DNA from 3 places in the Sporosarcina sp. FA15 genome. Region 1 is predicted to be linked to each of the others. Evidence: riboswitches for the same ligand, from Rfam matches in the RefSeq annotation. Region 1 holds a riboswitch; each other region holds the start of a gene.

Region 1 (8,081 bases):
GCGTTGCGACCCACTTTTCTCCGGCTATAACTGGTGCTCCACCATGTAAAGTTAACTTGTTTAAATCATCATCACTATAGAAATATTCGAAATAAACTGCCATACCCTTGTGTGGGGTTACTGAGAGATTCAGTTTAGGGAAAAAAGTTTCTCCGCCTTGTTCTACATCATTTAAGTACATAATGAGCGTACTAATTCTATTATTGTTTGCTACTTTACTTGTTGATGAAAAAAAATCATAATGAGCTTTATACTCTTGACCAGGAGTATACTTAAGGATTTGAATTCCCTCTCCGTGTTCAATAGGAATATTCATGATAGTCGCAATTCTCTTTTCGACTCTAGCAACAGTTTCGTTTTCACTTTCACTTTCTTGAAAAAACATACTACTACTTGTTCTCAGTTCATCTATTTCACGAGTCTTCCCAATTTTTGAACGTTGCATTTTGTCCTTTGACAATTTGATTAGTTCATCACATTCTTCGTTACTTAAAACATTACCTAAAATTACTATCAATGGCTCTTCGAATCTAGTGATTATATCAATTTCTCTGTCTGTTTTTATTTTATTTCCAGCGTGATCAAATATAGTTTGTTCTTTATTCTCCGTTATCATCTTCAAACGACCCCTTAAACTATCTAATTTTCAGAACGAGTACGTTTTATCCCGCATTAACGGGCAGTAAGACCCCCACTTCAAGTCTTAAAGGACACAAGAAGAATAAGTGGGGGATCAAATGCCCGTAAAAGCCCGAATGGTTAGGGCCAACGAGGAAGAATTGCAGTTCATTCCTCCCTGTTGGTTACTTAGGCTTTGCCACAGGACGTGGCGCACTTAGCCTAAGTTCTTTAAACAATCAGTGGGGGATGAAGAACCCCCCTCTGATTGAAGATTAACTTTATTGGTAATGATTATACGTGTTAACGGTCTACTTTCACTTCAAATATTTGATTATAAGAGCATGCTCTTATAGTTTCTTCTTTGAATGATTTTATTTTATCATAGAATTTTAACATATCGCAAATTTGGTAACCATTTTAATGTTGGGATCTTTTCGTTAATATTGTGGCTAATAGTGAGGAAATTTAGATGTGGAAAATGACAACGTGTCGGCTCAATCTGTTGTAAAAGTAATAGTTGAAGTGATTTCAATGGGGAGAATGGAAGATTGGAAGGGAACAAAAGAGGACCTTTTATTATTTTTATTGCCTTTACAAACCGATCAATTTAGAAAACTGCCTTCATCGATTTATAGTGAATTTCACAAGTAAAAGAACCAAGTGTCGGATTAGAACAATTCCGACGCTTGGTTCTTTATTAAATCATCTTTATATGTCAAAAATAGAGATGCAATACTGATCACAGAGAAATGAATAAGTCTTATCAGACGCCGCGTTTATTCCCCCATAGCAGAGTATGCAATTGTGGCAACACTTTGGCATCATTCATTATAGGGGAGTGGACTGTTAAATCAATTAACCACTCATATCGTTGTAACAATGTCGAAACGAGAAGTGCATCGTCAGTTGTCGTCGTATCGTCATTTCCTGTCTGTAGAAAGAAAGGAAACGCCGGATATCGCAGATGGACCTCTTCCGCAAACTTGAAATCCTTTTCATCGAAAATGACGACTTTCAAAGTAGCAGTCGTTTCAATCAGTTTCTCCATGAACGTATCCAGTTTACTGAAATCCGTCACCATCCCTGAACTTGGTGGTTTTGGGGAAAGCGTGATGTCATCAATTTTCAATAACCAATCCTGCCAAAAAGAAGCTTGCGTTTCAACTGCGACCTTCCAACCTTGTTCGTGGCACAAATCGACAAGTTCCCCAATTCCTTTATGAAGGGCAGGGTTCCCACCTGAAATTGTGACATGTGAAAATGACTGTCCGCCTATTGCTTTAAGTTCATCTATGATTTCTGCCGGCTGTTTCGAAGTGCTTTTTCCCGAACCGTCCCAAGTAAAACTGGAATCGCACCAAGAACAAGAATAATCACATCCAGCTGTTCGAACAAACATCGTCTTTAACCCCATGACCATTCCTTCGCCTTGAATAGTCGGACCGAATACTTCCATAACAGGAATCTTCATAGGACTACCTCCTGTTCAGGACGATAGATGACATAGCTAGTCGGCGTTTCTCGGACTATGACTTGAAGGCAGACAGGCTTGTTGTTTCTAGTTAGAAGAACTTCCTGGATTGATTTGCAAACCTGTTCTGCCAATTTCTCGGTCGTCGGGAAATTGTTCTTAAATTCAGGATGATCATTCAACACAGAATGATCGTATTTATCATGAATGAGGTTTTTGAGTTCCTTGAAATCAATCAGGAAACCGATTGAATCCAGTTCATTTCCTCCAATTGTTATGTTTAAGTAATACGTATGACCGTGCATTACTTGGCATTTTCCAGCATCTTCGCTTGGAATGAAATGTGCCGCAGAAAAATGCATGTCTTTGTTTAATTCAAAACGATATGAATGCTGAACTTGCGGATAAAATTGCTGCATCATTCAGAGACACCTACAGACTTTTTAGATAAATAGGTAGCGAGACCGTCATTCCGTAACACACAGGCAGGACATTTCCCGCAGCCTGTACTCGGAACTCCGTTGTAGCAAGTAAGTGTCTTGTTCTGCACAAAGTCGAACGCACCAAGTTCGTCAGACAAAGCCCAAACTTCGGACTTATCGAGCCACATCAAAGGCGTATGGATGACAAACCGCCCGTCCATAGCTAAATTCAGTGTCACATTCAACGATTTTATAAAATTGTCACGGCAATCAGGATAACCGCTAAAATCCGTTTCACTGACACCCGTAATTAAGTGCCGAGCACCAATCGCATCTGCATAGACCGCGGCAAATGACAGGAATAAATGATTCCTGCCTGGAACGAAAGTCGACGGCAATTCACCTTCTACTTCATTCACTTCGATATCATCTCGCGTCAAGGCATTTGCTGACAGTTGGTTGATCAAATTCATATCCAGTACTTTAAACGATACCCCAAGCTCATCTGCAATTTTTCTAGCACACTCGATTTCCTCCGAATGGCGCTGACCATAGTCAAACGTCACCGTAGCAACTTCACGGAAATTTTTCAATGCCCAAAACAGGCATGTCGTACTATCTTGGCCGCCGCTAAAGACGACAACCGCTTTTTCATTTTTCACTATAAAACATCTCCTTAGTTTTTTAGAGAGGGAGTTTTCGAACCTCTTTTTTTGAACAACGTTAATGATAACATAAATAGGTGATGGAAGGGATTAGAAGAGGGGTTTGGAAACAGTTGCGCACACAATTCTTATAATACAATCCGCGTATTATAAGTCTATCGTTTAATGAATTGTTTAATTAGGTGTATGATAACTATGCAAACAACTTAAGGAGATGAATTATCAATGAGAGCAGCAGTATGGTATAAAGCCAATGATATTCGTGTTGAAGAGCGTGAAGTGAAAGAAGTTCTTGCAAATGATGTAAAAGTACGAGTGGCATGGACTGGTATTTGCGGCAGTGACTTGCATGAATACCATGAAGGCCCAGTATTAATTCCAGGAAATGGTCCGGATCCATTGACAAACCAGGAAGCGCCACTAACGTTAGGGCATGAGTTTTCAGGTATTGTTGAGGAAGTTGGTTCTGATGTGACACGCTTTAAAGCAGGAGATCGTGTCGTTATCAATCCGTTGATTACATATGGCAATAAATCGTCTGAGTATGATATATATGATGGCTTCACGTTTGTTGGACTAGGTTCTGACGGTGGATTTGCAGACTTTGCAGTCGTATCTGAGAAAAACGTTTATGCACTTCCGAAAGGTTTATCTCTTGAAGAAGGCGCACTTGTAGAACCGATGGCAGTTACTGTACAGGCCGTGAAAGAAGGCGGATTGCAAGCTGGTCAAACGGTTGCTGTATTTGGTGCTGGCCCGATTGGATTATTGACAATCATTGCTGCAAAAGCACAGGGTGCTAACAAAATTGTTGTATTTGACTTGTCTGAAGAGCGCTTGGAAAAGGCGTTGGCAGTAGGAGCTACACATGTGTTCAACTCAGGTAAAGTGAATCCTTTGGAAGTTGGAAAAGAGATTGAACCTGAAGGCTTTGATGTCTCGTTCGAGGTAGCTGGCGTAGAAATTACGTTGAACCAGGCAATTAAAATCACAAAAACGAGGGGGACGGTTGTTATTGTATCTATATTCCCGAAACCAGTTTCCTTCTCACCAATGGATTTAACGGCTTCCGGTATTAAAATTACATCAACACTAGCTTATGAGCCTGCAGTATTCCAGAAAACAATTGATATGATGGATTCTGGCGAAATTAACCCTAAAGAAATTATTACGAGCCGTATTGAGCTTGAAGAGCTTGTTGAAAAAGGTTTTGATGCGTTAACGAATGACAAAACGCAAGCGAAGATTCTTGTTAAATTGAGCGGCGAACAATAATACGAAAGAATAGTTAAAAGTAAAGTACCCTGGTTGCATCTTTGGATGTTACTTAGGTACTTTTTTTAGGTGAATACCGTGGCGGACTAGGTTTATCTATCGCAAAAATAATCATTGATCTTCATGGCTAAAAAAACTATACAAAGCGAGAAGGGGAAGGGAACAATTTTTACGGTTACCATTACTCTCTAACTTTGTTCGGTAATTGATGTGATAAAGTGAGGGAAACAACAGATGTCATTTACAACTATTTTATTAATTTTGCTCGTCTTAGTGATCTATTTACTGTTATGTTTTTATATCGGATACAATGGCTGGGTATGGCTGAAAACAACGCAATTTGCTGCCTTCAAGAAAACCTATATAATGCTCATGATCTTACTTAGTTTGTCCTTTTTCATCGGACGGTTTTGGTCATGGATACCTATCCAATTCATCGGCGGATTTTGGCTCGTGATTTTTGGCTATAGTTTACTATTATTACCTTTGATCAATCTCGCGATCTGCTTATTGAAAAAGAAATGGATTTTTCAAATCGGATTAGGGACGATATTATTCTTTGTTGTTGTGCTTATCTACGGTTCGTACAATGCTTGGAGTCCCGTTGTCACAACGTATGAGGTAGCTATTGATAAACCAGCTACAGAAAAAGAGTTAAAACTTGTCGTTGTATCCGATCTTCATCTCGGAAGCATTGTCGGTGAAAAGCATTTGGAACGTTTAGTTGCCGAAATTGAGGTATTACGCCCCGATCTAATCTTAATTCCTGGTGATATTATCGATGACTACATTGCTCCATACCTGGATAAAGAGATGGGGAAAATATTAGGGAAACTTCATGCACCACTTGGCGTTTACGCAGTACCTGGGAATCATGATTATTATGGCAATGATGTTGATCAATTAGTTATCGAAATGGATAAAATCGGCATCCATGTACTAGCAGACGAAACAGCACTCGTTTCCGATGACTTTTACATCATTGGTCGAAAAGATCTGGCGGCAAAGAGTAGGATTACAACAACTGCATTAGTTGCCGACTTAGACCAAAACAAACCAATGATTATGATGGACCACCAGCCCGTTGAATTTGACGAGGCAAGTGACAGTGGCATCGATTTACTGTTATCGGGACATACGCATAGAGGTCAACTATTTCCAGCTAATCTAATTACTCGATGGATTTTTGAAAATCATTATGGCCACATAATGAAAGGTCAGCTTCACTCAATCGTAACTTCTGGTTTTGGTACATGGGGCCCCCCTCTTAGAATCGGTAGCCGTGCTGAAATCGTTGAAATCAATCTCAAATTCCAGAAATGAAACGCAAAATAACAGGAGACATTGAGACATTGAGACATTGAGACAATGGCAAGCTGAAAGTTGGGGTTCTTTACAAAAAGGAAAAAACAGCTGAAAGAAAAGGATTTCCTTTTCTTTCAGCTGTTTTACTTATGGGTATTTGTTTTCAAAATCACAGTCTTTCAATGGAATCAATTTTGATTTGTGTTCTACTTTATAGACTAGCCAAACGATTAAGAACAATAGTAAACCGACGTAGGGAATGACTACGCTATTCCAATCAATTCCGCTACCCATGAAAGCTTGAAAGTTTTGATCTAAAATAATGAAAATACATAGAAATAGCACCAATAATGGACCAAGCAGGAACCATTTTGTACGATTTGGAAGCTCTTTTATTTCGTGCGCCAAGTCCCAAAGAACGCGAGTGGACGTATACATGCCAGAGTTACCTGCAGATAATACGGCTGTTAGAATAATCGCATTCATAACGGATTCCATTGGTTTTACGAGTCAGGGTTTCTTTTTACAGCCGTTTAAAACTATCAAATTTTGATTTCCAGTAGCTGTTACTTAAGCTTGTTACTTGCGACTGCTTGCCCCCAGCATGCACGAACTTATTATTGCCAATATAAATGCCGACGTGTGAAATGCCTTTACGATATGTATTTTTGAAAAAGACCAAATCACCTGGTTTGGGCGAGGTTACTTTCTTCGATTGCGCAAATTGGCTAAGCGTGGTGCGTGAGATTTTTTTCCCTGATTGTTTGAAAGCATATTGTACGAAACCACTACAGTCAAAGCCGTTTTTTGTCGTCCCGCCAAATAGGTAGGGTATAAACCTTAGCTTCATTGCCTGATCAACAACGTTTTGAGAAGCAGTGGATGATTTGGAAGTTGATTTGTTTGCACTTGTTAAAAGAGAACTAAGTATCCATCCGGATGTTTTGTTAACTTTTACGTGAAACCAAACATCGTTCCCCAACTTTTTTTGCTGTGAAACAGTTAACGTCGTCCCTTTTTTTACCTTAGCAACAACCTTATTTGTTGTACCAGCAGCGGAACGCACATTGACATTGGATTTTGTCTTAAAGGTTCCCTTTTTTGCTGAAATGCCGTTAGACGCTGAATTGGTTTTCTTAGCTGATGTTTGTAAGATTTGATTTGGATAGAGTGAATCTGACGTTAAGTTATTCCATTTTTTTAGATTGGTTATGGATACCTTGCTTGATTTTGAAATGTTCCATAGTGACTCCCCATTTTTAACTGTATGCGTGCTCGCTTCTACATCGCTATTTGCTATTCCGAATACTAAAGTGCCTGCTAAAAGTAGTGAACATGCAATTTTTCTCATTATGTATTTCAGCCACCTTTTCTATTAATCATTGACTGGTCAATGCCTATACGTTTAATAGTAGAGAACTGAATATGCAAGTACAACAGCAATTTGATTACAGATTCATTACGCGTCCGTAAAAATAACGGGATATCTTGGACTTGCATCCAACTTTAGTTAACATTTGCCGTAGGTAGCTTAAATCATAGACTTCTCTCGGTTCACTGGTTGAACTGGGGAGAGGTTTTTTTATTGAATATGGCACAAAACAAACATTCATTTGTGGATTTCTCATTATTGTGCTTAACTGGAACTAAATTCCTGAAAATGAAAATGAATAATCTGTCCTAATTCTTGTTTCTAATCAATATACATATACAAAGGCTTGTACTTCAATTAAGAAGAATGGGGGGTCAACATGAAGGTCAAAAAATCTTTAGCTTTATTGTTAGCGGGAGTTTTGGTGGTAGGTATGTTAGTGGGCTGTGGTTCAAAGCCCAAAACGACTGGGGGAAAAGATTTACCGATTATTAAAATCGCTACTCAGACACCACTATCAGGAGGTAGTGCCGCAATTGGAGAAGTAATTAAGCTAGGTGCACAGCTTGCATTAGACGACCAAAAGGAAAAGTTTAAAGAATTAGGATTTGAGTTGCAACTCGTCCCTTTCGATGACCAAGCCGATCCCAAAAAAGGGGTGGCCAATGCTCAATTAATAGGTGCAGATAAATCTATATTCGCAGTTGTCGGTCACTTCAACTCAGGTGTTGCTATCCCATCTTCAGAAGTATATGAAAAATACAGTATTCCAATGGTTTCACCAGCCAACTCAGCAACTGAAGTTACAGATAGAGGATTAAAAACAGTGAATCGTATTGTTGCTCGAGATGATTCTCAAGGTCCAGCAGGGGCTGATTATGCAGTTAACACTTTAAAAGTAAAGAAAATCTTTATCGTTCAAGATAAAACAGCATACGGTACGGGGCTTG
Region 2 (8,081 bases), 2.3 Mb from region 1:
AAGTTGCCACCTGTCACTGAAAGCAATGCCGTTAAAAATAATACCGCTAATGAAGTCCACACAACAATTTGTATACCATATTTCTTTTTCACCATCATACACTCCCTTTCATCAGCCGTGTGAGATAAGCGATGGCCCGACTAGAACGCTCCACACCATTGCCTACCAAGTCGATGATATAGGAGAAACAGTAACCAATACTCAGTGCCGCTATAACAATTGCAAGAATCGACCAGAAAGTAGTATAATCATTTTTCGATTTTGTAACCAATGCCCCATACCACCTTTACATACCTTGGATTTTTCGGATCTGCTTCGATTTTCTCACGAATTTTACGAATATGAACTGCGACAATATTTTCAGCATTGTACGCCGCCTCGTTCCAAACCCGTTCATAGATTTCACTGATAGAAAACACACGTCCTGCATTCTTCATCAGTAATTCTGTGATTTTGTATTCGATAGGAGTCAGCTTTACTACATCACCATCGACGGTTATTTCCTTCGCCTCTTCATCAAGAACAAGTCCGTCGATTTCTACTTTTTTCTGACCGTCATATGTACCAAATTGAATATATCGACGTAATTGAGACTTCACACGTGCCATCAATTCCATTGGATGGAACGGTTTGGTCACATAGTCATCGGCTCCCACAAACAAACCGTGAATTTTATCTGAATCCTCCGCTTTTGCACTTAACATGATAATCGGGATATTGCGCACTTCCCGAATTTTGAATGTCGCCGTAATACCATCCATATTCGGCATCATAATGTCGAGAATGAGAAGATGGACGTCGTTCGACTCCAATAACTCGATCGCCTCTTTGCCATCCGCCGCCTTTAGTACGTCGTATCCTTCATTTTTTAAATAAATTTCAATCCCGTCACGGATATCCTGATCGTCATCCGCTACCAACACCGTGAACTTCGCCATCTTCCGCACCTCGCTTTTCTTAACTCTATGATACCAATTGTACCCGCCAAATCTTAACATTTACCAATTGTAATTATGAAGAAAGTCTTAAGATGTGTTTTTAGCTTAACTTTCTTTACCAGAAAAAATATGATTGTTAAACTTTCATATTTGAATGAATGCCAATATCGCCTAAGTAACGTAGAGGATATATTATCCATTTGATATACTAGATGGAAGGGGGCGAGTTCATGAAAGAACGATTTTTCTGGGTGGCGCTAAGTTTAATCGGCATAAGCTGGATGTTGAATTCCATTTATGCTTACTCAAAGCAACTCGATGAGCCCATATTCTTGGACCACTATATCGATGCGGAGTATCAGGATGATTTTTATATGACATTTTATTATTTAACGAACAAAAATAACTCATCAGTTGTCTCATCTGTTTCTACCGGCGAACTAATCGGTTATCCAGAAGACTCTTATTTTTTCGATGAACAAGTTCAAAACAACCAGGTATTCAATCACCATGTTTTACGTAGTACCAACGTGAGGTTTAACTTTGACCCAACCACTCATACAGAAAATTATTCTTTTACAGAAATAGATGTCTCATTTTCTGATGGAAATAGGATAACTGTTCCTATTGGTATCGTGACGATTCGACCGCGTGTAATTGAAGAATCCCCTCTCGAACAAGTAAGTTCAAGTGGGGATGGCTATCATTATCGGGCTCTAGAACCACTGACAATCGAAATGATTAAAAGCTCATTTCAAGACGTTTTGCAGGATAATTTCTTTATTAAAATAAATTCGTCCTCCACTCCTTCACTACCTGAACGAACCTATGAAAAGTTTCTTGACCAAGAATGGAGCAGGTTACCCGGACTAGATTTGCAAAATATACAATTCCCACTGAACTTAAAGAAAAGTAAAAGAATAAGTGTCTACAGCCAGTTCGCCGCAGACTTTAAAGCTGTGTTAGATGTGAACATCTATATTTCGGGAACAACCGAGTCAGGTAAGCCTTTTTCTACAGTAGGCGGTCTTATTGTGCGTCCTTATTTGGAACAAAAAGATGTCAATGCAATTATCAAGGAGAAAACAAAGGGGGATACCAATGGATAAAGCATTAAGGTATATGTTCTGGGGGTATCTTTTCATTTTTTTCCGGGTCCATATTGGTTTTGATTGGCTAGCTGACCCTGTCGGATATTATTTGATTTACTCCGGATGCTTCATGCTTATCGATAAATATCCTCATGCAAAAAAAGCAGGAATCGTAGCTGGACTAGGCATAGTCATTTCTTTCCCGGCAATTTTCGTTAATCTTTCTGCGCCTTATCTCGGTATTTGGGAAGTCTATTCACTTGCTTTACTCGTCCTAAAACTGATTGTCGCCTATTTTCTTTTCGCTGTTCTAAAAAGTATTGTCAATGACTATGCTAATCAAGCATTGATAAACCAGACGAAAAGTGTCTATACATTTTATATAGCTATCCACTTATCCGTGCAAATGCTCATGTCATTTTCCATGAATATAGCTGAGGACCAATGGATCACACTTACATTCATGCTGACAATGGGCGCCTTAGTTATGGATATCATGTTTCTTCTACTACTTGCAGCCATTCGGCAAGCACAACCGCGACAGACAGCTCACGACTATTCGGTATGAAAACAGTGGAAATTGGGAGGGATAAGATGTTTAAAAACCAATCAGGTCAAGTAAGGGCTGGCTGGCTTATTTTACTAACCTTTATAGCCATGCTAATTGTTCAACAGTTATTCTCACTTCCTGGGATTCTTTTATTGATGTTCACTGAAGCACCTTTTAGTGAGGGATTTAGTTATCTCGATATGCAAACTGCTTTCGATTCACACCCTTGGATTTCCCTTTTAATGCAAGGCGGTGGTACAGTCGGTGGAATAGTGATTACTTTTTTACTATGGCGTTTTATAAATAAGGGTTCCATGAAAGAGCTCGGCTTTAGAGGTTCGTTGAAAGACTTATGGTTTGGACTGTTTCTTGGTGCATTATCGATTATCTTTATTTTTATTGTATTGATGGCGACCGGCAATGTGACACTCCTTAATTCATTGTCAAACCCTCATTTCTCAATATTTACGATTACTTTTCTAGTTCTATTTATTCTTGTCGGAATCTTTGAAGAGATGTTCTTTAGAGGATATGTCATGTCCACCATGGCAAGTAGGGGAAATAAAAAGTGGGTTATCTACGTAGCATCCGCTTTAATTTTCAGCATCGCCCATGGTGCAAATCCAAATGTAAGTCTTTTAGGATTAATGAATATTGCACTGGTCGGGCTTTTATTCGCTTATATGTTTGACGCCACAAAAAGTTTGTGGCTACCGATTGGTTATCATATTACGTGGAACTACTTCCAAGGGAATATTTTTGGATTTGCGGTAAGCGGTACAGCACCAAATGGCATCTATAGCGTTGAACTAGCCGAGGGACATGATTGGCTGACTGGTGGTGCATTCGGCCTAGAAGGTGGAATCCTAGCAACGATGCTAATCTTGGTCGGTTTTATCGCTACAAAGCTTTATTCCAAATCGAAAAATCAAAAAAATACAGGAAGCCTTTAAAGCTTCCTGTATTTTGAATTTCAAAAACAAAAAGACTGTTCAAACCTTCACTTTCCTACCACTCAACGTCAACACAAGAATTCCACCAAGCAACATCGCAATACCCATCCACGACGTTCCTGTCAGTCGTTCACCTACAACAATCACACTCAATATAGCAGCAGTAAGTGGTTCAGCAAGTGACAGGGTGACTGCTGACGATGAAGGTATCCGTTTCAATCCGGCAGAAAACAGGATATATGCCACACTGGTTGTGACGATCCCAAGATACAACACAACAGAAATTCCACGCCCCGTCATAAGCCCTTCCGTTTCGAATAAAAACAAGAATGGCATGAGCATTATCGCACTCATCGAAAAGATAACCGCAACAGCAGGCACAGGATCTACCTTGTCTAGTACGTCTTTATTGACAAGTGTATAAAAGGCAAACAACAATCCAGCCCCAAGTGACATCGCGATTCCCACTGGATTTACAACGATTCCATCTTTATTTAAAAAGAGCAGTGCACAGCCTATAATTGCAAGTGCTGTCGCCATGATCCACACCCGAGTCGGACGGCGTTTTGCTAGTAACCATTCAATGATTCCAGAAAAAACTGGAGCACTTCCGATTGTGACGACCGTGCCTATAGCAACCCCCGTTAATCTGACAGAAGAAAAAAATAAATACTGAAAAATGGCCATCGAAATAGCTGCATACAGGGTAGATCTCCAAGGCCAATTTCGAAAATCGATTTTACGCATAATGAGCAAAATAACTAGTAACGAAAAACCCCCTATAGCAAGCCTCGATGCCCCAACTGCCAACGGATGAATCGTTTGCGGCATGAATGTTTGGGCTGTGCCAGTCGTCCCCCAAAGTATCGCACCTACCAGCACGACTAGATATGAAATACGTTGTGACAAAGTGATCCCCCCTTACTCTCTCTACAGTAGAAGATACCACATAAATCAAATTTTCCAATACCTTAATTCTACTTAATTGAATCTCTAGGTGATTATACGAACCTAGCTTAAATTGCGTGCAATAAAATCAATCGTATTCTTCGTTCCTTTTTTCCAATGCATCGCGATTTTCTATTATCTCCTCAATATCCCCAAATGTATTTCTATTCACTTCATCAAACCAAGAGAAACATACATTTTTACACGTCTGTTGATTAACCATCTTCTTGCAGAAAGAGCAGGTAAGAAAGGCTTGAAAAATCCTATTTTCACTGGATCATTTCCAACCCGCTTTCGGCAAACTATTCATGGTATCTTTACCGATGAGCAAGTCTGCTACGAATAGTTGCCTGTCGCGTTCCTACAACGTTCAAGTGAAAAATACAGCTACTTTAGAAAAAAGAATAGATGATTTTTTTTATAGGTTATAAGTGCCCGAAGATACAATTTCGGGCACTCAAGTACTTTGTACAAGGTGTTCCTTGCTTACTTTTAGTAAAGATTACTCGTGTTATCATGCGATGGACTATAAGAAAGTGACTCTTTCTTAACTAAAAAAGACAAGCCTATGGAGAAGACATCAGCCGCCAAAATTGTATCTTTGGTGGCTATTATCCAGCTAAGAAGCCCCGCTATTCTTTCGTCCCAAAAAGATTTAGCACTTTGTGTATGTATGGATTTGGAGCGCGACGGATGAATAAGCACCATACGATTACCGAAAAAAAGTGTAGGGATGCGACGAAGTCGCATCCCTACACTTCAAGACATCTCGGTAATCGTATAGAGGTCGTTCAATCCAAAGCAATCCAAAAGTAACTGCACATGAAGCGCCTAGTGTTTGATTAAGTGATTTTCAGGTTGTTTTTGGTTAATCAACACATGTGACATTTTTACTGACTAAAACTCTGTATACACATCATCTCAACTAGCGAGTTAAGATGATGGTATACAAAAAGCCCGAAATGCATGTAGCATCCCGGGCAAGAAATTTCTTATATAAAACGCACAACTTCATCTAAAGGCAAGCGGGAAGACCCGTATGCCGGGGCAGCGGCCTTTCCTAAGGCAATCAGTACAATTGGGAATTGATCACTAGGAAGGTCGAATCTCTCAGCAAATTTCACTTTATCAAAGCCACCTATTGTTGAAGTATCATAGCCTTTTTCTTTGGCAATCAACAGCAATTGCATAGAAACTAGCCCTGCATCGAAAGAAGCGATATTCATTCTTGCCTCTCTTGGAATAGTTGGATAGACCGCATTCGTACTGGCAATCGTACGATCTTTAATCGACTCATCCATATGACCTTCTGCAACATTTTGTGTATAGATTTGCTCCACCTTTTTATACGCATCGATATTACCTAAGACAGCGATAACGGCAGATGAATCCCCCACCTGGACTTGATTGTTAGCGATTACTTGCAGTTCTTTCTTCACCTCGGGGTCTTGGATAACTATAAAACTCCAAGATTGCAGGTTACTAGATGAAGGAGCTATTGTTGCCAGCTTCAGCATTTCTGCAATTTCCTCTTTTGCGATTGTAGCGTTCGGATCGAACACTCTTACCGATTTTCTGTCCTTCATTACACTATATAAATGTGAGTTCAATGTTGTAGTCATTGTATTGCCTCCCTTTCTAAAACTTACTAATAGTAAGTACCTATATTCAACTTACCATTAGTAAGTTTGTTATGTCAACCCTAACGATACATGTTAAGATAGATGAAAGATAAAGCAGAATGGAGGTTCGACTAGTGAATCAACCGAAAAATTGTGGGAATTCATCACATGTCTGCAACAACTTTCACGATACAATTGAATTTATTGGTAAGAGATGGATGGGGGTAATTATTTATACACTAATGTCCGGACCCAAGCGTTTTCATGAAATCACTGAAGGTATTCCAGGGATATCAGATCGACTTTTAACAGAACGGTTGAATGAATTAATCAAAGAAGGCCTCGTTACAAAAAAACAACTTGAGCCTTCTTCTACTATAGTTGGATATGAGCTAACGGACAGCGGGATGGAATTAAAAGAAGTTATTACTGCCATACGGAACTGGATGGCAAAGCGAACAAACCTTTAGATCAGAAAGGTTAGAAAATTCATTAAACTCCCAAAGAAGAGCTATTTCCCCTAGAGGTTGATAGCTCTTTTCCCTCGCCTTGATTAACCACATTCATCATTCCTACACTTTTCTCGATCATTTATACCGAGCTGTTCCATGGCCCAACGAGACTCTGACATCGATATTTATCCTATCCAAATTCTTACTTCTTCATTTTTCACATGTATTGACATGTACGAATCAAAAACACTATGATACACTGGATTGCAGGCTTTTTAACACGTGGTTCGTCAACCATCCCACGCTAAAAAAACTAGGAGGAAATGAATAATGAAAATAAAAACAATGGCCATTAGCGGGATTATCGCCGCTTTATATGTAGCTGTTTCCCTATTAATAGCACCATTAGCATACTCAGCCATCCAATTTAGAATCCCTGAGATGTTCAACCATCTTGTCGTGTTCAATAAAAAGCTCATATTTGGAATTGTGCTTGGTGTATTTGTGACAAACTTATTTTCCCCACTTGGTATGTATGACTTATTTTTTGGGGTAAGCCAATCAATCCTAGCCCTTTCAATTACGATTTTCTCTGCTAAATTCATATCTGGAATATTCAAGCGAATGGTCTTCAACACGCTTGTTTTCACCTTTACAATGTTCATCATTGCTTTCGAGTTGAATCTAGCATTAGAACTGCCTTTCCTACTTACCTGGTTAACAGTCGCAATAGGTGAATTCGTCGTTATGGCTATCGGGATTCCGATTATGATGATTTTAAATAAACGTTTGAAATTCGAAAAACTTATTTAACATAACCCATCCCCACCATTTCACTGTTAGCGATTGAAATAGAGGGATTTTTTAAGGAGATGGATCGATGTACATAACAATCCAAGAAACCGCTGAACATCTAGGTATGCCTGTCGAACAAGTAGAAAAGTACGTGCGGGAAGGTCGCATCCGTTCCGTCCATGATGGTGAAAAATTCCTTATTAACAAAGATCAGTTTGGACTCTATTTAGAACAGCTCGAAATGTTAAAACACCAAATCGATGAATGGCGGAACGAACCTATTCCACCCGATCGTGACATTAAAGATGAAGATTGAAAAACCGGTTGAAAATCTACGGATTTTCAGCCGGTTTTGTTTTATTTAAGATAGGGTATCGTTCCGTTAAAGGTATGGAAATCGCTATAAGAGAAAATACTAAATACATCGATTGGTTGCTTTCAATATGCTTTGCTAGTATAGTAAGAAGCTGTTTCCAAATTACCAGCTCCACGAGGGGGAATTATGAAGAAAATTTCAAATGTCTTTTACATCACAATTGGTCTGATTATTTTGACCGTCGGATATGGCGCGTTTGCACCTGAAAGTTTTGAGGCTGTTACAACGAATGTCCGAAACTTTGTTGCGTCGTCTTTCGGTTGGTACTATATGCTGCTCATGTCATTTATGTTAGCGCTCAGTTTCTTTTTCATCGTCAGTCCATACGGAAAAATCCGGCTTGGAAAAGATACGGA
Region 3 (8,081 bases), 370 kb from region 1:
AATTTCGGCAAATGAATTGTTGCGCTATGTTGGAAGTCTACTAAATCGATAAATGCTGGAAGATAAAGGAGCAAGACTGATGAAGCATTGGTCTTGTTTTTTTCTAAAAATCACAAGCATACATTGGCTAAAAGATGGGTGTGGATGAAGATGAGTGAAAAAGACAATGAACATTTTGCTATCTCACAAGAAAACTGGTCTCTTCACCGAAAGGGCCATCAAGATCAGCAACGTCACTTAGATAAAGTGAAAGAAGCTATTCAAAATAACTTGCCTGATTTAATCAGTGAGGAAAGTATTATTTTGTCAAAAGGTAAGGACGTTATTAAAATCCCCATACGTTCGCTAGATGAATATAAAATTCGTTACAATCATGACAAATCAAAGCATGTAGGGCAAGGAAATGGAGATAGCCAAGTAGGTGATGTGGTTGCGAAAGATGGATCGCAGGGGAAAAGTGGGCCAGGGACAGGGAAACAAGCCGGGGATCAAGCGGGGGAAGACTATTATGAAGCAGAAGTCTCGATTGCTGAATTAGAGGATGCCTTGTTTAAAGAAATGGAATTACCGGATTTGGAACAAAAAGAGCAGGCCGAAAACACGGCTGAAAAAATTGAGTTTAATGATATCCGAAAAAAAGGACTTATCGGAAATATTGATAAAAAACGCACGATTTTAACTGCTATTAAAAGGAATGCCATCAAAGGGAAAGCTGAAATCGCACCCTTTCACAATGATGATTTGCGTTTTAAAACATGGGATGATGTGAAAAAACCTGAATCTAAAGCAGTAGTTCTTGCCATGATGGATACGAGTGCATCAATGGGTAATTTCGAAAAAATGATGGCGAGAAGTTTTTTCTTTTGGATGGCTAATTTTTTGCGCACGAAATATGAAACAGTTGAATTTGAATTTATTGCGCATCATACAGAAGCAAAAGTGGTAACTGAAGAGGACTTTTTCTCGAAAGGGGAAAGTGGGGGTACTATTTGTTCATCCGCGTATATAAAAGCACTTGAATTGATTGAAAATAAATACAATCCTGTACGCTATAATATCTATCCATTTCACTTTTCCGATGGAGAAAACATGTCATCTGATAATGAAAAATGTATAAAGCTTGTTCAAGAAATTATGGCTGTTTCCAATATGTTTGGTTACGGTGAGGTAAATGCCTATAATCGTTTTTCAACAATGATGTCCTCATTTAAAAAAATCGATGACCCGAAATTCCGTCATTATATATTGAAAGAAAAACGAGATGTTTACTTTGCGCTTAAAAGCTTCTTCCATAAAAACTTGGAGGGATTCGATTGACGGAAATAAAAGCGCTTCACCGTGCGATTGATGAAATCACAGAGATCGCAACTGGATTTGGTCTCGACTATTATCCCATGCGGTATGAAATTTGCCCTGCCGATATAATTTACACATTTGGAGCTTATGGGATGCCAACCCGTTTTACTCATTGGAGTTTTGGAAAGCAATTTCATAAAATGAAGTTGCAATATGATCTTGGTTTGAGTCAAATCTATGAGTTAGTCATTAATTCAAATCCTTGTTATGCGTTTTTGCTGGATACGAACAGCCTTATTCAAAACAAACTTATTGTTGCCCATGTTCTTGCCCATTGTGATTTTTTCAAAAATAATGTTCGATTCTCTAACACAAGAAAAGACATGGTAGAGAGTATGACTGCAACGGCTGAGCGCATTGCGAATTATGAAATGATCCATGGTAAAGATGAGGTAGAACGTTTTTTAGATGCTGTATTAGCCATTCAGGAACATATTGATCCTTCTATACTAAGGCCTCAACGGCCAGCTGATGATTTGGATGAGGAAAGTGTTGAAGAAGAAATTATACGGAAAACGCCTTATGATGATTTATGGAATTTGGATAGAAAAGCGGCAGAGAAGAAAGTAACAACACCAAAGGGAAAGAAAGTACCTCAAAATCAGGAAAAAGATCTTTTGCTATTTATTTTGGAGTATAGTCGTGAACTGGAAGAATGGCAACGTGATATATTAACGATGATGCGAGAGGAAATGCTCTACTTTTGGCCACAGCTTGAAACGAAAATTATGAATGAGGGCTGGGCATCTTTTTGGCATCAACGTATTTTGAGGGAAATGGATTTAACCTCAGATGAAACAATCGAATTTGCTACATTGAATGCGAATGTTATCCAGCCTTCGAAAACCTCGATTAATCCCTATTATCTAGGATTGAAAATTTACGAGGATATTGAAAAGAGATACAATAATCCGACGGAGAAATTGAGAAGGTTAGGGGTCCAGCCTAACACGGGTATAGAAAAAATCTTTGAAGTGAGAGAAATTGAATCGGATATATCCTTTATCCGCAACTATGTCACCAAAGAGTTAGTTCAACAGGAAGATTTATATCTCTTTGAAAAAAAGAGCGGCAACTATCAAATTACTACTAAAGATTATGAAAATGTAAGAAATCAACTAGTATCCATGCGTGTAAACGGTGGTTTTCCATATATCGTAGTTGAAAATGGGGATTACTTGCGCAACGGAGAACTGTATTTGGTGCATAAATACGAGGGGACCGAGCTGGATCTTAAGTATTTAGAAAGTGTGCTTCCTTATATTTATCAATTATGGGGACGGATTGTACATCTAGAAACGTATGTAGAGAATTTGCAAGTCGTCTATTCATATGATCGGAACAAAGTATATCGACGGTATGTTTAAGTGATAACCAATAATTAGAAGTAGTACTATCCCGCGATCGGATTTTCGGTTGTGGGGTTTTTTCTCGTCTAAATTCCAACGGGGTAAAGATTCACGGACTGGGAAATACATTCGTTAATGGTGCTTATATGGAAATCGAAGTGGCAAAAGGTAAAACATCAATGAAAACGAAATTCATATAATGGCGAACGGACTTTCATTTCAATACGCCGCATAATCTGTTATTCTTAAAGTAAAGCTTAAGACGGGAGAGTGAATGAAATGGCTGGACCAGCACTTAAGAAACTACACTCCCACCGCGCAATTCATGAAGGCGGACTTTCAGGGGCAGTTAGTAAGACAGAGGGCATGATGGAATTTCTTCAACAGGGTGATCTTGCGTTGGCGAACCAGGCGGCTGATGATTTAATTGAATACTGGAAGACACGTGTTATCAGTCACGCGGATGCCGAAGAACAAGGGTTTTACGGAGAAGTTGCCGAACGGAATCCTGATCTGAAGGAAACTGTTGTTCAATTGACACGAGACCATGATTTGCTACGAATTATCGTAAAGGATATTGAACAACTGCGTGAGGACGAAAATCTGAGTCCTGCTGTACTTCATAGGTTTCATGCATTAATCGTCGTCAATGAAATACATAGCCGGGATGAAGAACGCATGCTTTTTGAAAACTAATACTACTTTAAGCGCCATTAACCGGTGCTTTTTTCTTTGATATATAGTTAGGAGATGGTCCAAATCGAAAAAGCTTTATCGATATTGACAACATATTTTGGGTATCCTTCTTTTAGGACAGGTCAGGAGCAAGTTATCCGGGGCGTTATGAGCTATCAGGATACACTTTGCGTTATGCCAACGGGGGGCGGGAAGTCTGTCTGTTACCAAGTGCCCGCACTCGTGATGGATGGCACCGTTCTTGTTATTTCACCACTTATTTCACTGATGAAAGACCAAGTCGATGCACTCCACCAAGTAGGGATTCCCGCAGCGTACATCAATAGTTCACTTTCATCAGAGGAATACTTTGAAACAATGGAGAGAGCCGTGTTGGGCGAGTATCAGCTTCTTTACGTCGCACCTGAACGTCTTGACTCACCGTCTTTCAAAAATCAGTTGCGGCGGATGACAATTCCGATGGTCGCTATTGACGAAGCACATTGTATTTCGCAATGGGGTCACGATTTCCGTCCAAGTTACCGCAATATAAGCAGTATTGTTTCTCTATTTGATAAAAAGCCGGTTCTCCTTGCACTAACTGCTACTGCCACACCAGCTGTCCGGGAAGATATTTGCCGTCAGCTTGGAATTAGTGAAAATAATACGGTTATGACAGGATTTGAGCGGGCAAACCTCACTTTTTCGGTCGTCAAAGGGCAAGACCGTGAAAAATTTGTAAAAGAATACGTCCGTAAAAATGAAGGAGAAGCGGGCATTATCTACGCTGCTACACGAAAAGCGGTTGATCATGTGCACGACATTCTTCAAAAAAGTGGAGTGTCTGTTGCGAAATATCATGCTGGACTTGGAGATATTGAACGTCAGTCTGGACAAGACCGTTTTTTGAATGATGAGGCGTCAGTCATGGTTGCGACAAATGCATTCGGCATGGGAATTGATAAATCCAATATCCGCTATGTTATTCATTACCAGATGCCGAAAAATATGGAGAGCTATTATCAGGAGGCAGGGCGTGCAGGACGTGATGGGCTTGACAGTGCTTGTACTGTGCTATTTTCATCACAGGATGTACAAACCCAGCGTTTCTTGATTGATCAATCACAAGACCCAAGCAGAATTCCGGCAGAGCTTGAAAAATTGCAGTCAATGATTGACTATTGCCATACAGAAACATGCCTTCAGAAATTCATTATTTTGTATTTCGGAGAGACAGATGTGAAGGACTGCGGTCGCTGTGCAAATTGTACCGACACACGTGAAAGTACGGATGTGACTGAAGACGTTCAAAAAGTATTGTCATGTGTCATTCGAATGGGACAACGGTTTGGCAAGGCGATGATTGCACAAGTATTAACAGGATCTCGGAACAAGAAGGTGATTGAATTCGGTTTCGATAAATTAACGACATACGGTTTAATGAAAGGGCGTAGCGCAAAGGATATATCTGATTTCATCGAGTTCATCATTTCAGAAAGTTATCTTGGCGTGGAGAATGGGCAGTTTCCAACCATTTACGTCAGTGAACATGGGAAAGATGTGCTGACAGGCAAAGTGACTGTCAATCGAAAAGTGACTGTTATTACAATGCAAGTTGCGAATGATGATCCACTATTCGACCAGCTTCGTGCACTACGTATGAAACTGGCTCAAGAAGCGGGTGTACCGCCGTTCGTCGTCTTTTCAGATAAAACGTTGCGTGATATGGCGGCCAGAATGCCTGTGACTAACGATGATTTCCTCGAAGTAAATGGTGTTGGTCTTGCGAAATTGGAAAGATACGGGGAAGCATTCATGGAAGAAATCAAGACTTTTCAAATGCAAAACGCATAAAAAATACCCGGACAATGAACAGTCCGGGTATTTTTTTGTTTATCAAATTATCTATTATCAACTTTTTCCGGATACATATCGTGATTCATCATCCGGTGTTCCGCCATTTGTTCATATTTTGTTTCGGGTTTGCCATAGTTGCAATAAGGATCGATTGACAAGCCGCCACGCGGCGTAAATTTCCCCCATACTTCGATATAACGCGGTTCAATTAGTTTGATTATGTCATTCATAATAATATTGACGCAGTCTTCATGAAAGTCGCCATGATTTCGGAAACTGAATAGATATAATTTGAGTGCTTTACTCTCCACAAGTTTTTTATCCGGCACAAAACTGATATACATCGTCGCGAAATCGGGTTGCCCTGTCATCGGACAAAGTGATGTAAACTCCGGACAGTTGAATTTAACAAAGTAATCGCGATCCACATGCATATTGTCGACAGCCTCTAAAACATCGGGGTTGTACTCGTACACGTATTTCGTGTTTTGATTGCCGAGCAAAGTTAAGTCGGTCAATGTTGCTTCATCTCTTCCAGCCAATTAAAAAAACCTCCCGTATATTTTGTCAGGGAGGTCCATAGGCGCCGGGAAAACGGCCATATCGAATGCACATGGCGTAAATTCCGTCATCCATAGTTTTTTATAGAGGGTCGCTATGAACCTCTCCCGAACAGGGTATTCATTTCGTATCTGACATTATAGGACGTGCGATGATTTGTCAATAGATCCTTTTTTCTTCAAGCCAATCAAGGCATATAAAGCGACAGCGAGGAGGATGAATCCTGTCAGCATGAAAGCGCCTCGGTACTCCAAGTCCAAGAATCCAATCAAGCTTGAACCTGCAACGACACCAATCGAGAAGAACGCGTAAAAGTAACCATATGCTTTCCCGCGAAATTCAGGAGATGAAGAATCGATTAGCAGCGAGTTGATGGATGGGAAGAGGAAAGCGAATCCAGCCCCATAAATACACATTGCAATATATAAGTAATTCAATTCCTCAACTTGACTCAGGAACAGCATACTTAATCCCATAAGTGTTATTCCGAATGCAAGTGTCACAACTGGCCGTACACGGTCAAAAACTCGATTGATGGGCAATAAGAAGATGAGAATAGCGACGACGCCAAATGTGCTTAGTAACAACCCCGTTGTTTTGGTATCAAATCCAAGTGATTCAACTTTTAGCGGCAACACAAGGGCAAGTACACCTTGTGAGAACATTAAGAAGAATGCTCCCGCGAATGCTCTGACCATCCCCGGATGTTGGAAAAGATATCTGACACGGAAACTGTCAGCTCCTTTTGAAGGCTGTTTTCGTACATATGTAAACGATCGGAGAACAAAGAATGCAAGTATTGCCAGTAGCATCATGATGCCGCCGTTGACCGCCATAATGAAAGGTGTACTTGTTTTAGCTGCCACAATACCACCATAAGCTGGACCGATAATCGCTGCCAATCCAACGAATGCACCTGAAATTGCAACACTTTTACCTCGTTTAGATTCTTCTGCACGATTTGCCAGGAAAGTGAACGCAGCTGGTACAATTAGCCCTTCCATAAAACCATGGACAAAGCGGACACCGAGCAATGACATTGGTCCATCAACAAACGCGTAGAGGAAGAGAGAGAGTGCCGAAGCAAATAGTCCAAGTACGAGTATGAAAAAAGGTCCTCTTTTGTCAGTCATGAAACCGGAAATGACATTCCCGATAGTATTTGAAAATGAATACATACCAACTGCAAGTCCAACTAAAAATGGTGTAGCACCAAGAGATAATGCAAATGGGCTCATGACAGGCAGTTGCGAAAATAAATCAAAAAACGAGAAGAAAACGATGAGGTAAACAAAACCACGCATAATGAAGCCTCTTTTCAATTAATAGATAACATCCTACCCTATACTTTAGCATTATTTGGACCTAAGGGGAAAAGGAGAGATTGTGAACAAAACATATTCTTTAGCAATTAATGAAAGATAACGATAAGATTAATGAAATATATGAATGGGTAAAGGGGGAAACGGTGAGTGGTCTTTTTTACAAACTTATTTAAAAAACAAGATGATAGCGAAATTGTAAATGAAATTGAAAAGCGATATATTTTCGTTCAACTAGACTTGGAACATTATTCCGAACCGTTTTTTGCGAGGGATTTAGTAAACATGCCCTCTCCCGATTTGAAACAACCTGAATATAGGGGCGTTCACAAATCATTTGCTGCAGGAGTGTCATTAATCCCGCATCTTAAAGCAGATACTTCTATCGAATTGTTCATTCTAACGGATTATTTCGATGTGGAGGAAATCATCAAAGCGGGTATTGCTGTGAAGCATGTGCAATCTTCTGTTGATAGGATAATGATGGAAGCAATTATTTGGAAGGGTAACGGTCAGGTGGAAACAATTCCATTTTTGCTGAATCTCCGTCTTGAAGACGAGAGCTCCCGATTGGCTGCAGCATTAATCAGTGTTCAAAAAGAGATACCATTCTATTTTGGGCAGATTGTGAATGAAGTGTTCACAATAGAAAAGCAACTGCTTGTGAACATGCCCGAAGCGGTCCAAGAAGATATGCAAAACACTTTCGCAGAGCTGTATAGTGATGAACCCAGCAAATTCGGACCTTTTGTCGGCCTAGAAAGCGTATCAGATCGAGAAATGACGACTGGAGGATGGGTCATGCATTTTGATAATGAGAAGCTAAAGGAAGAGGAATCAGACTTGTCTTTGATGAAAATTAAAATTCTAAGCTCAGCTTTTGATAAAATTAGTCGTCTAGGTGTCAAAGGTCGGTTTACAGGATGGATTGCAGAAAATGTGGCAGATTCAATCGGAACGG

Evidence for each region. Region 1 has a riboswitch for preQ1 ahead of queC (7-cyano-7-deazaguanine synthase QueC). Riboswitches for the same ligand answer to the same signal wherever they lie in the genome.
Region 2: it holds a riboswitch for preQ1, as region 1 does, so the genes downstream of both, ACP8HG_RS15400 (QueT transporter family protein) here and queC (7-cyano-7-deazaguanine synthase QueC) in region 1, are expected to answer to the same signal.
Region 3: it holds a riboswitch for preQ1, as region 1 does, so the genes downstream of both, queF (preQ(1) synthase) here and queC (7-cyano-7-deazaguanine synthase QueC) in region 1, are expected to answer to the same signal.

Annotation. Positions count from the first base shown of each region.
Region 1 is NZ_CP188818.1:926,487-934,567, forward strand. Features, by position in the region: gene ACP8HG_RS04440 (2OG-Fe(II) oxygenase) at 1-616, opposite strand, end outside; gene ACP8HG_RS04445 (hypothetical protein) at 1,093-1,272, shown strand; gene queE (7-carboxy-7-deazaguanine synthase QueE) at 1,385-2,092, opposite strand; gene queD (6-carboxytetrahydropterin synthase QueD) at 2,089-2,514, opposite strand; gene queC (7-cyano-7-deazaguanine synthase QueC) at 2,511-3,179, opposite strand; PreQ1 riboswitch class I at 3,185-3,228, opposite strand; gene ACP8HG_RS04465 (2,3-butanediol dehydrogenase) at 3,405-4,454, shown strand; gene ACP8HG_RS04470 (metallophosphoesterase) at 4,689-5,777, shown strand; partial or broken gene ACP8HG_RS04475 (hypothetical protein) at 5,907-6,251, opposite strand; gene ACP8HG_RS04480 (C40 family peptidase) at 6,283-7,110, opposite strand; gene ACP8HG_RS04485 (branched-chain amino acid ABC transporter substrate-binding protein) at 7,511-8,081, shown strand, end outside.
Region 2 is NZ_CP188818.1:3,278,850-3,286,930, forward strand. Features, by position in the region: gene ACP8HG_RS15360 (sensor histidine kinase) at 1-92, opposite strand, end outside; gene ACP8HG_RS15365 (response regulator transcription factor) at 249-938, opposite strand; gene ACP8HG_RS15370 (hypothetical protein) at 1,169-2,047, shown strand; gene ACP8HG_RS15375 (hypothetical protein) at 2,040-2,597, shown strand; gene ACP8HG_RS15380 (CPBP family intramembrane glutamic endopeptidase) at 2,624-3,532, shown strand; gene ACP8HG_RS15385 (DMT family transporter) at 3,572-4,441, opposite strand; gene ACP8HG_RS15390 (nitroreductase family protein) at 5,473-6,102, opposite strand; gene ACP8HG_RS15395 (winged helix-turn-helix transcriptional regulator) at 6,237-6,572, shown strand; PreQ1 riboswitch class I at 6,831-6,877, shown strand; gene ACP8HG_RS15400 (QueT transporter family protein) at 6,885-7,367, shown strand; gene ACP8HG_RS15405 (excisionase family DNA-binding protein) at 7,435-7,665, shown strand; gene ACP8HG_RS15410 (BCCT family transporter) at 7,852-8,081, shown strand, end outside.
Region 3 is NZ_CP188818.1:557,863-565,943, forward strand. Features, by position in the region: gene ACP8HG_RS02720 (PrkA family serine protein kinase) at 1-52, shown strand, start outside; gene yhbH (sporulation protein YhbH) at 151-1,317, shown strand; gene ACP8HG_RS02730 (SpoVR family protein) at 1,314-2,723, shown strand; gene ACP8HG_RS02735 (hemerythrin domain-containing protein) at 2,985-3,401, shown strand; gene recQ (DNA helicase RecQ) at 3,456-5,234, shown strand; gene queF (preQ(1) synthase) at 5,282-5,779, opposite strand; PreQ1 riboswitch class I at 5,866-5,909, opposite strand; gene ACP8HG_RS02750 (MFS transporter) at 5,936-7,102, opposite strand; gene ACP8HG_RS02755 (hypothetical protein) at 7,271-8,081, shown strand, end outside.